One region of the Mycobacterium paraseoulense genome, then DNA from elsewhere that is predicted to be linked to it. Evidence: riboswitches for the same ligand, from Rfam matches in the RefSeq annotation. Region 1 holds a riboswitch; the other holds the start of a gene.
What was found. Region 1 has a riboswitch for magnesium ahead of G6N51_RS19800 (hypothetical protein). Riboswitches for the same ligand answer to the same signal wherever they lie in the genome.

Region 1 (5,187 bases):
CTGCCTGGAATGGCTGGAGCGGCTCGCCGAGACGGGCGGAAAGCTCATCTGCGTCGTCCGCGGCACCGACGCCGCGGCGGCCGCCACGCGGCTCGAGGACGTCTACCGCAGCGGCGATCCCCGCCTGGTCGACCGGTTCCGTGAGCTGGCGGCCGACCACCTGGAGGTCATCGCCGGCGATATCGGCGAGCCGAACCTGGGGCTGGACCAGGCGACGTGGGACGGCCTGGCCCACGGTGTGGACCTGATCGTTCACCCGGCGGCGCTGGTCAACCACGTGCTGCCCTACGACCAACTGTTCGGGCCGAACGTCGTTGGCACCGCCGAGATCATCCGCCTGGCGATCACCGCGCGCATCAAACCCGTGACCTATCTGTCGACGGTCGCGGTGGCCATGTCGGTCGATCCCGCCGAATTCGCCGAGGACGGCGACATCCGCGCGGTCAGCCCGGTTCGGCCGATCGAGGGCAGCTACGCCAACGGGTACGCCAACAGCAAGTGGGCCGGGGAGGTGCTGCTGCGGGAGGCGCACGACCTGTGCGGGCTATCCGTCGCCGTCTTCCGGTCCGACATGATTCTCGCGCACAGCCGCTACGCCGGACAGCTGAACGTCCCGGATGCCTTCACGCGCTTGATCTTCAGCCTGCTCGTCACCGGCATCGCCCCGTCGTCCTTCTACGAGACCCCCGACACCGGTGGCCGGGCCGTCGCCCATTACGACGGGTTGCCCGCCGATTTCGTGGCCGAGGCGGTGACCGCGCTCGGCGAGCAGCTCGCAACCTCTGCCGAAGAGGCGGGGTCCGCCGGGGCGTTTCGCTCGTATGACGTGATGAACCCGCACGACGACGGCATCTCGCTGGACGTGTTCGTGGACTGGTTGATCGCCGACGGCCACGACATCCGGCGCATCGACGACTACGACGAGTGGCTCGAGCGCTTCGCCACCGCGCTTCGAGCCCTGCCGGACAAGCAACGCCAACGGTCGGTGCTGCCGTTGCTGGACGCTTACCGGAACCCGGAGAAGCCCCTGCGCGGCGCGCCGGCCCCGACCGATGTCTTCCGCGGTGCGGTCCGGGCGGCCAAACTCGGCGCGGACAAAGACATTCCGCATCTGTCGGCCGACTTGATCGCCAAGTACGTCTTCGATCTGCGGTTGCTCGGCCTGGTGTAGCCGCGCACACCCTGCGCGGCCAGGTCCTTGTTGATCGCGGTGATGACGGTTCCCGGGCGCTCATTCCGGATGCCTATGCTGGCGTGGTACGGCATGTTCACGACGGGGAGGAGATCGACATGGCGGCTGGGACGGCGCGCGCCGTACGGTTCGACCGGTACGGGGGCCGCGAGGTGTTGTACGTGGCCGACATCGATATGCCCGCCCCCGATCCCGGCGAGGTGGTCATCGAAATCCGCGCCGCCGGTATCAACCCGGGCGAGGCCGCCATCCGGAGCGGGGCGCTGCACGAGATGTTCCCCGCCAGCTTTCCGTCCGGTGAGGGCAGCGACCTCGCCGGCGTCGTGACGGCCGTGGGCGCCCAAGTGACCGAATTCTCGGTGGGCGACGAGGTTTTGGGGTTCAGCCTCCGCCGATCCAGCCACGCCACCCATGCCGCGGTGCCGGTCGGCCAGCTTATCCACAAATCCCCCGAACTCCGTTGGGAGGTAGCGGGTTCCCTCTACGTCGTCGGCGTGACCGCGTACGCGGCCGTTCGCGCGGTGGCACCGCAGCCGGGAGACACGGTCGCCGTCTCGGCGGCCGCGGGCGGGGTGGGCAGCCTCGTCGTGCAGCTTCTGGTGCTGCGGAAGGCGCGGGTGCTCGGCATCGCCGGACCGGGCAACGCCGATTGGCTGCGCGCCCACGGCGTCACCCCGATTCCCTATGGGGATGGCCTGGCCGACCGGCTTCGCGAGGCGGCGCCGACCGGGATTGACGCGTTCATCGATCTGTTCGGCCCCGACTACGTGCAGCTCGCCGTCGACCTCGGGGTGGCTCCTGACCGAATCAACACCATAATCTCGTTTCAGAAGGCCGGCGAAGTCGGCGCCAAGGCGGAGGGCAGCGCCGAGGCGTCGACGCCGGAGGTGCTGGCCGAGATGGCCGACCTCGTCGTCAGCGGCGCCATCGATTTCGAGGTGGCCGCCACCTATCCGCTGGACCGGGTGGCCGACGCCTACAAGGAACTTGAGAAGCGCCACACCCACGGGAAAATCGTTCTGCTACCAAACGATTCACAGTGAGCCGGGCCCCCGATCATTGAGGGGGAACCCTCACCGGTGGTGGCCGGTCGAAGGGTGCCCACCCAGCGAGGCCGTGACGACCGCGATCGGCATGCGCGACACGTACAGGTTGGCCCGCTCCTGGGGAGTGAGGGCCGTCCGCGCGTGCACCTTGGTGGCCCAAAGCCGCGCCGACCGCAGCCATGAACGTCCCCGCCCGCCGGTCCGACCGGTAACACGGTGTGTGACAAGAAAAGCCATGGTAGTTCTCCTTCAGGGAGGCCCGATCGGCTCAGCTCAGGGCACTCGGGCAGCGGGGGCCGCGCACAGGTTGACGCCCGCGAATGACCGGAGTGCCCGCGAAAGCTCAGGCGGCACAAGGAATGCCGAAGCCGGACCGGGACAAGACGGATTTCGGATGGGGACTGTCGCCCGGACTCATCTCGCCCTCACCTCCTCACGGCCGCGACACACGCGGGTGCCATCACATATCACCTGAACGGGAGGGAAGCGAAATGCCGGCAGCGTGGCGCCGACCGCACCCCTCTCGTCGGAGCTTCGGCACTGCACGGCGTATCCGGAACGGAAGCCACTTGGGCTCAACCCTTGGGTCCGGGAAGAGCTGTCCTGACCCGGGGCGTCTCTCGACGTTCGGGGTCAGTGGCCTGTGTCCATGCAGACGCCTCACCTACCGAGGTGCTTGCGAAACCCTTTCTACACCGCGACCCCGGGCCCGTCAAACTCATTGATGCCGTTACCGCAGCTCGTGGCCCCTCCCACCTGTGCGCAGCAGGGCGCCCATCGCCGAGGCCTAACCTCGACGGCATGGCCAACACCCTGCAAGACCCGAAGGTCGCGACAGTGCTCGACCGCATGTACACCGAAGCGAAGAACCAGATGTCGCTGTTGCGCCAGCGGCACGGCGATTTCGACCGGCCGATGACCGCGCAGGAGCGCGCCGACGCGATGAGCGAGTTCTACATCCCGGTCACGCCCGAGGCCGGCCGGTTGCTCTACGCCCTGGTGCGCGCGACCCGCCCCGCCACGGTCGTCGAGTTCGGGATGTCGTTCGGCATCTCCGCGGTCCACCTGGCATCGGCGTTGCGCGACAACGGCTCCGGCCGGGTGGTGACGACCGAGCTCAACGACACCAAGATCGCCGCCGCGCGCCGGACGTTCACCCAGACCGGGCTGGACGACGTGATCACCATCCTCGAAGGCGACGCGCTGGCCACGCTGGCCGGCCTCGACGGACCGGTCGACTTCGTCTTGCTGGACGGTTGGAAGGACCTGTATCTGCCGGTGATCGAGCTGCTCGAGCCGCGGCTGTCCCCGGGCGCGTTGGTGGTGGCCGACAACACCAGCGCCGCGGACACGCAGCCATATCTCGACCGGGTGCGTGATCCGGCCAACGGCTACGTGAGCTTCAACTTCCAGGTTCGGGAGACCGACAGCATGGAAATCAGCTGCCGCACCGGCGATTAGGGCTCAGCGCAGCGATTCTTCGAGCCACGGCGTCAACCATTTCACCCCTTCGGGGGTGAGGTGGACGCCGTCGCTGCGCACCTTGATGCCGTCGACCTTGGCGGTGTAAACGCCGTCCGGACAGAGCTTCTTGTTCAGGTCCAGGATTTGCACGTTCGGATGGTGGCTGACGGTCTTGCGCAGCATGGTGTTCCACAGGTTGACCCGGTCGGGCTGGTCCTCCGGATACAGCCGGCCGTCCGGCTTTTCGCCGCCCCGGCTGTACGGCACGGTGGCGACCACCACTCGAACGCCGGTGGAGCCGACGATGGTCAGCGCGCGCTCCAGCTCGCCGTTGAGGTACGCGTCGAAGGTGGGATCACCGATGTGGGTCCATTGACCCTCGTTGACACGGTCGACGGTCTCCCAGCGGCCGATTACCAACAACGCGACGTCGGGTTGGTCCTGGGCGACCTGCGTGGACCATCGGATCGGCCAGCCGTCGCACTCCGGCCGCTGCTCGAGGGTTTGACCGATGTACCGGTACGGCGTGCCGCGCACCAGGCTGCAGCCGATGACGGTGTGGTCGAGGAAGGCGAACCCCGGCGTCGGCGGCAGGTAATGCATCCAGGTCCACCCGATCGAATCGCCGAACACCGACACGGTGAACGGGCGGTTGGGATCGTGGTGACCGCCCGGCCGGCCGCCGCCCGGCGGGGACGGGGACACCGCGGCCACCGCCGAGACCCCCGGCGGCAGACCGGCCTCCCGCAGGCCGGGCCCGGTCCCCACCGGAACCACCAGCAGCGTCACCGCGGCCGCACTCGCCACCGTCGCCGCGGCCAACGGCAGCAGGGGAACCCGCGCCGGCCGCCAACGGCGGATCGGCTGCTCGATCAGCCACCAGGATGCCGCGGCCAGCACCACCGTCGCGCCGCACCGCGCGGCGAACAGGGGCAGCCCGGTCCAGCCGGTGCGTTCGCCGTTGAGCGCCAAGAAGATCGGCCAGTGCCAGAGATAGACGCCGTAGGAGATGGTGCCGAGCCACACCAGGGGTGGGGCAGCCAGCACCCGGGCGACCGCGCCGCGCTGCTCCAGGGCCACCGGGGCCACCACGACGACGGACGCGATCGCGACGCCCAGCAGCAGACCGTGGCGGAATTCTCCGCTGCTGCCGGTCGCGTAGTGGGTGGCGGCCGCGAGGCCCGCCAGGCCGGCGAGCGGCAGCACGCGGGCGACGCGCCGGGCCCAGCGGGTTCGGATCAGGCACCAGCCGCGGTTCAGTGATGGCCAGTCGCGAACCAGCAGGGCGGCCGCCGCGGCGCCGGTCAGCAACGCCTGCGCGCGCGTATCGGTGCCAAAATAGACGCGGTCGCGGGTGCTGTCGGACACCATCACCATGGCGATCGCGGCCGAAGCCAGGGCCCCCACCGTGGCGATGACGAAGGTCGCGAACCGCACGCCGCCGACGGTGGCCCGGGTGAGGCGGCGCCGTGCGCGCGCGGCCAG
Region 2 (5,187 bases), 3.9 Mb from region 1:
GACACCGTGGATCTGATCGTGGACTCGGCGGCTCTGGTCAACGGCGTGCTGCCCTACAGCGAGCTGTTCGGTCCGAACGTCGCCGGCACCGCCGAACTCATCAGGTTGGCGTTGACCACCAAACACAAGGCCTACTCGTACGTCTCGACCGCGAACGTCGGGGACGGGGTCGACGCGGAGGCGTTCACCGAGGACGCCGACATCCGGGTCATCAGCCCCATTCGCATCGTCGACGGCGGCTACGCCAACGGCTACGGCAACAGCAAGTGGGCCGGCGAGGTGCTGCTGCGGGAGGCCCATGACCTGTGCGGGCTGCCGGTCTCGGTGTTCCGCTGCGACATGATCCTGTCCGACACCAGCTACTCGGGGCAGCTGAACCTGTCGGACATGTTCACCCGGATGGTGCTGAGCCTGGTGGCCACCGGCATCGCGCCGCGCTCGTTCTATCGACTCGACGCCGAGGGCGACCGGCAACGTGCGCACTTCGATGCGCTGCCGGTGGAGTTCGTGGCCGAGGCGATCACCACGCTGGGCACCCAGGTGGTGGAGGGGTTCGAGACGTATCACGTGATGAACCCCCACGACGACGGCGTCGGCATCGACGAGTACGTCGACTGGCTGATCGAGGCCGGCTACCCGATCGAGCGGGTCGACGACTTCGGCGAGTGGCTGCAACGCTTCGAGGCCGCCCTGCGTGATCTCCCGGAGCGCCAGCGGCAACACTCGGTGCTGCCGCTGTTGCAGTTGCCGAGCACCCAGCAGGTCGAACCCGGTGAGCCCGGCCGCGGTTCGCTCGCCCCGACCGACCGGTTCCGTGCGGCGGTGCGGGAAGCCAAGATCGGCCCCGACAGCGACGATCCGGACATCCCGCACATCTCGCCGCCGGTGATCGTCAAGTACGTCACCGACCTGCGGCTGCTCGGGCTGCTGTAAACGTTTGAGCGGCAACGGATTTCACGTGGAAGGGCCGAAATACCCGGCATTCGTGCCACGTCGCAGCAAAGCCTGACTAACATGGCCGGTGATCGTGACGGTGTCCCGCCAGCACACGAAAGCGCTCACCATGACCACAGCCCGCGTGCCCAAGTTGCCGCTCGAGGAAGCCACCGCGGCCGCCGACGAGGCGGCGGTGCCCAACTACATGGCCGAACTGAGCATCTTCCAGGTGCTGCTCAACCACCCGCCGCTGGCGCGCGCCATCAACGATCTGCTCGCCACCATGCTCTGGCATGGTGCGCTCGACGCGCGGTTGCGTGAGTTGGTCATCATGCGGATCGGCTGGCTCACCGCATGCGACTACGAGTGGACACAGCATTGGCGCGTCGCGTCGAGGCTGGGCGTGGCGCCCGACGACCTGCTCGGCGTGCGTGACTGGCAGGCGCACCACGGGTTCGGCCCGACCGAGCGGGCGGTGCTGGCCGCCACCGACGACGTGGTGCGCGACGGCGCGGTGAGCGACGCCAGCTGGGCGGCCTGTGAACGCGAATTGAACGGCGACACAACGGTTCTCATCGAGCTGGTCACCGCGATCGGTGCGTGGCGGATGGTCGCGTCCATCCTGCACAGCCTCCGGGTCCCGCTCGAAGAGGGCGTGTCCAGCTGGCCGCCCGACGGCCGGTCGCCGTCGGAAGCCGTCATCGATTGACATATCGATCGGTGGCTCTTTAGCGTCGGGCAATGCGTACCAGAGTCGCCGACATGCTCGGTGTCGAGTTCCCCATCTGCGCGTTCAGCCACTGCCGCGACGTGGTGGCCGCGGTGACCAACGCGGGCGGGTTCGGCATCCTCGGCGCCGTGGCGCACAGCCCCCAACGGCTGGAAAGCGAACTCACCTGGATCGAGGAGCAGACGGGCGGCAAGCCCTACGGGGTCGACCTGTTGTTGCCGCCCAAGTATGTCGGCGCGGACGAAGGCGGCATCGACGCCACCCAGGCGCGGGCGCGGCTGCCCGAGGAGCACCGCGCCTTCGTCGACGACATCCTCGCCCGCTACGGGATCACCGCGCCTGCCCAGGATCGTCCCTCCGCGGGTGGCCTCAACATCTCGCCCAAGGGCTACGAACCGCTGCTCGAAGTGGCCTTCGCCCATGACATTCGGCTGATCGCCAGCGCGCTCGGGCCGCCCCCCGAAGACCTCGTCGAACGCGCCCACGACCGCGGCGTGCTGGTGGCCGCGTTGGCCGGCACCACGCGCCATGCGCAGCGGCACGCGGCCGCCGGTGTCGACCTGATCGTCGCGCAGGGCACCGAGGCCGGGGGACACACCGGGGAGGTCGCCACCATGGTCCTGGTTCCCGAGGTCGTCGATGCCGTGTCGCCGGTCCCCGTTCTCGCCGCCGGCGGCATCGCCCGCGGCCGCCAGATCGCGGCGGCGCTGGCCCTCGGCGCTGAAGGCGTGTGGTGCGGGTCGGTGTGGCTGACCACCGAGGAGGCCGAGACGCCACCGGTGGTCAAGGACAAGTTCCTGGCCGCCACCTCCTCGGACACGGTGCGGTCGCGGTCGATGACGGGCAAGCCGGCACGGATGCTGCGGACGGCCTGGACCGAGGAATGGGAGCGCCCGGAAAAACCCGACCCGCTCGGCATGCCGTTGCAGACCGCGCTGGTCACCGAACCGCAGGTGCGCATAAACCAGGCGGCCGCGCACCCCGGCGCCAAGGCGCGAGAGCTGGCCACCTACTTCGTCGGCCAGGTGGTCGGGTCGCTCGACCGGGTTCGCCCCGCGCGCACGGTGGTGCTCGACATGGTGGAGGAATTCATCGACACCATCGGGCGGCTCGACGGCCTCGTCGAGAGGTAACCGGTGTTCCCCACGGCGGCTGAACGGCCCCCGCGGCGGTTCGGCAAACACGAGATGAACAATCCACGCAAGCCCGTGCGCGGCCATACGCCCAGCTCATAGCCCCTTACCTGGCCGAATCCTGTGTGCCCGCCCCGGGAAACCGTAAAGATTCACCAACATCGCATCGAGGAGTTTGACCCCGTCGGACCCGTCGTGCATTATCGGTCGGGTATGCACCTCGTTAGGTGAGGCGTCTACACGAATACAGGCCACTGACCCCGAACGTCGAAAGACGCCCCGGGTCAGGACAGCTCCTCCCGGCTTAAGGGTTGAGCCCAGGTGGCTTCCGGAATTCCGGACACGTCGTGTGGTGCCGAAGCTCTGACGAGAGGGGTGCGGATCTCCGACGGTCGTCGGGTTTCTGCTCCTCATGCTGCGCAGATCGCGTGCGGGTCCCCGCACGTGTCGTGACCGCGAGGAGGTGAGGGACACATGAGTTCCAGCGACAGTCCGGACCGAAGTCCGAGCTCCGTCTCGTCCCGATCCCGTCTCCGGCACGACGTTCTCAGCTGAGTCGTCGCAACGCCAAGTGGCTTATCGGCCAGGCGTTCTCCGGATCGGAACCGCGACGGGACTTCGACACGTCAGTCCAGTTAGTCCCGGTAGGAACCCCGCGTAGGAGATGATCATGACCACAGCTCTGTACGACGAAGTGGTGACCGTAGCGCCCGCACGCAAGTTGACGGTGGTGCGCGACGTCGAGACCACTGCGGCCCCGGTGGCCAAGAAGGCCGCCCGCCCGGCCGGCAAGCAGCCCGTCTTCGCGGGCGACCCGCTGGTGGAGGGCGCCACCCGCTTGCTGAGCATTCCGCTGCGCCACCTGTACGCCGCGCTGCTGCGGGTTGGTGTGCTCGAAGTTCTGGCCTGATCCGATGGGCAGCGACCAACCAGGGCTCCAAGGGGCTACCCGGCCGCAGGTGTGACCTGAGGCCAGGTGGCCCCTTGGGGTGCTTCGCCTGAGTAGAATCGAGCCACTGGCGTTGATCCGGCATCACCGGGGAGCTTTCGGAAGAACAGCCGGCTTCTTTCTCTGGCCAGCTCAGTAGAACCGAACGGGTGGGCCCGTCACAGCCTCCAAGGAGCGGTCACGCGACAGCGTGGCAAGCGGGGTGGTACCGCGGCGCTCGCGCAGGCAGCGCGTCGTCGTCCCCGGCCTGACCATAGGCACGCAGGAGACGACGCGCACCGTGACCGAAAACGCTGACGCCAGGGCTTATCCCAAACTGGCGAGCGGAGCACCCGATTTTCCGGCCCTCGAACTCGAGGTCCTGGACTACTGGGCCCGTGACGACACCTTTCGGGCCAGCATCAACCGCCGCGACGGCGCCGAAGAATTCGTCTTCTACGACGGACCGCCGTTCGCCAACGGGCTGCCGCACTACGGGCACCTGCTGACCGGCTACGTGAAGGACATCGTCCCGCGCTACCGGACCATGCGCGGCTACAAGGTGGAGCGGCGTTTCGGCTGGGACACGCACGGGTTGCCCGCTGAACTCGAGGTCGAGCGGCAGTTGGGCATCAACGACAAGTCGCAGATCGACGACATGGGGATCGCCGCGTTCAACGACGCGTGCCGCGCCTCGGTGCTGCGCTACACCGACGAGTGGCAGGCGTACGTCACCCGTCAGGCCCGCTGGGTCGATTTCGAGAACGACTACAAGACGCTCGACCTGTCCTACATGGAGTCGGTGATCTGGGCGTTCAAGCAGCTCTGGGACAAGGGTCTGGCCTACGAGGGCTACCGCGTCCTGCCGTACTGCTGGCGCGACGAAACCCCGCTGTCCAACCACGAATTGCGGATGGACGACGACGTCTACCAGAGCCGCCAAGACCCCGCGCTGACAGTGGGATTCAAGGTGGTGGGGGGCGCGCTGGACGGCGCGCACCTGCTGGTGTGGACGACGACGCCGTGGACGCTGCCGTCGAACCTGGCCGTCGCGGTCAACCCCGAGGTCACCTACGTCGAGGTCCGGGCCGGCGAGCACCGCTTCGTGCTGGCGCAGCCCAGGTTGGCCGCCTACGCCCGCGAGTTGGGTGACGAACCAGAAGTGCTGGGCACCTACCGCGGGGCCGACCTGCTCGGCACGCGCTACCTGCCGCCCTTCCCGTATTTCATGGACACCCCCAAGGCTTTTCAGGTGCTGCCGGGGGAGTTCGTCACCACCGAGGACGGCACCGGCATCGTGCACATGGCGCCGGCCTACGGCGAGGACGACATGGCCACCACCGACAAGGTGGGCATCGTGCCGGTCACCCCGGTCGATTCCAAGGGCCGCTTCGACGCCACCGTCCCGGATTACCAGGGGCAGCACGTGTTCGACGCCAACCCGCACATCATCCGCGACC

Region 2: another riboswitch for magnesium. It lies ahead of G6N51_RS01560 (Rv1535 family protein); the one in region 1 lies ahead of G6N51_RS19800 (hypothetical protein).

Annotation. Positions count from the first base shown of each region.
Region 1 covers NZ_AP022619.1:4,256,357-4,261,543, reverse strand. Annotated here, with positions in the region: gene car (carboxylic acid reductase) at 1-1,171, shown strand, start outside; gene G6N51_RS19805 (NADP-dependent oxidoreductase) at 1,291-2,235, shown strand; gene G6N51_RS19800 (hypothetical protein) at 2,266-2,475, opposite strand; M-box (ykoK) riboswitch at 2,750-2,917, opposite strand; gene G6N51_RS19795 (O-methyltransferase) at 3,040-3,699, shown strand; gene G6N51_RS19790 (acyltransferase family protein) at 3,703-5,187, opposite strand, start outside.
Region 2 covers NZ_AP022619.1:357,741-362,927, forward strand. Annotated here, with positions in the region: gene G6N51_RS01545 (non-ribosomal peptide synthase/polyketide synthase) at 1-933, shown strand, start outside; gene G6N51_RS01550 (carboxymuconolactone decarboxylase family protein) at 1,064-1,645, shown strand; gene G6N51_RS01555 (NAD(P)H-dependent flavin oxidoreductase) at 1,678-2,799, shown strand; M-box (ykoK) riboswitch at 3,012-3,181, shown strand; gene G6N51_RS01560 (Rv1535 family protein) at 3,470-3,709, shown strand; gene ileS (isoleucine--tRNA ligase) at 4,029-5,187, shown strand, end outside.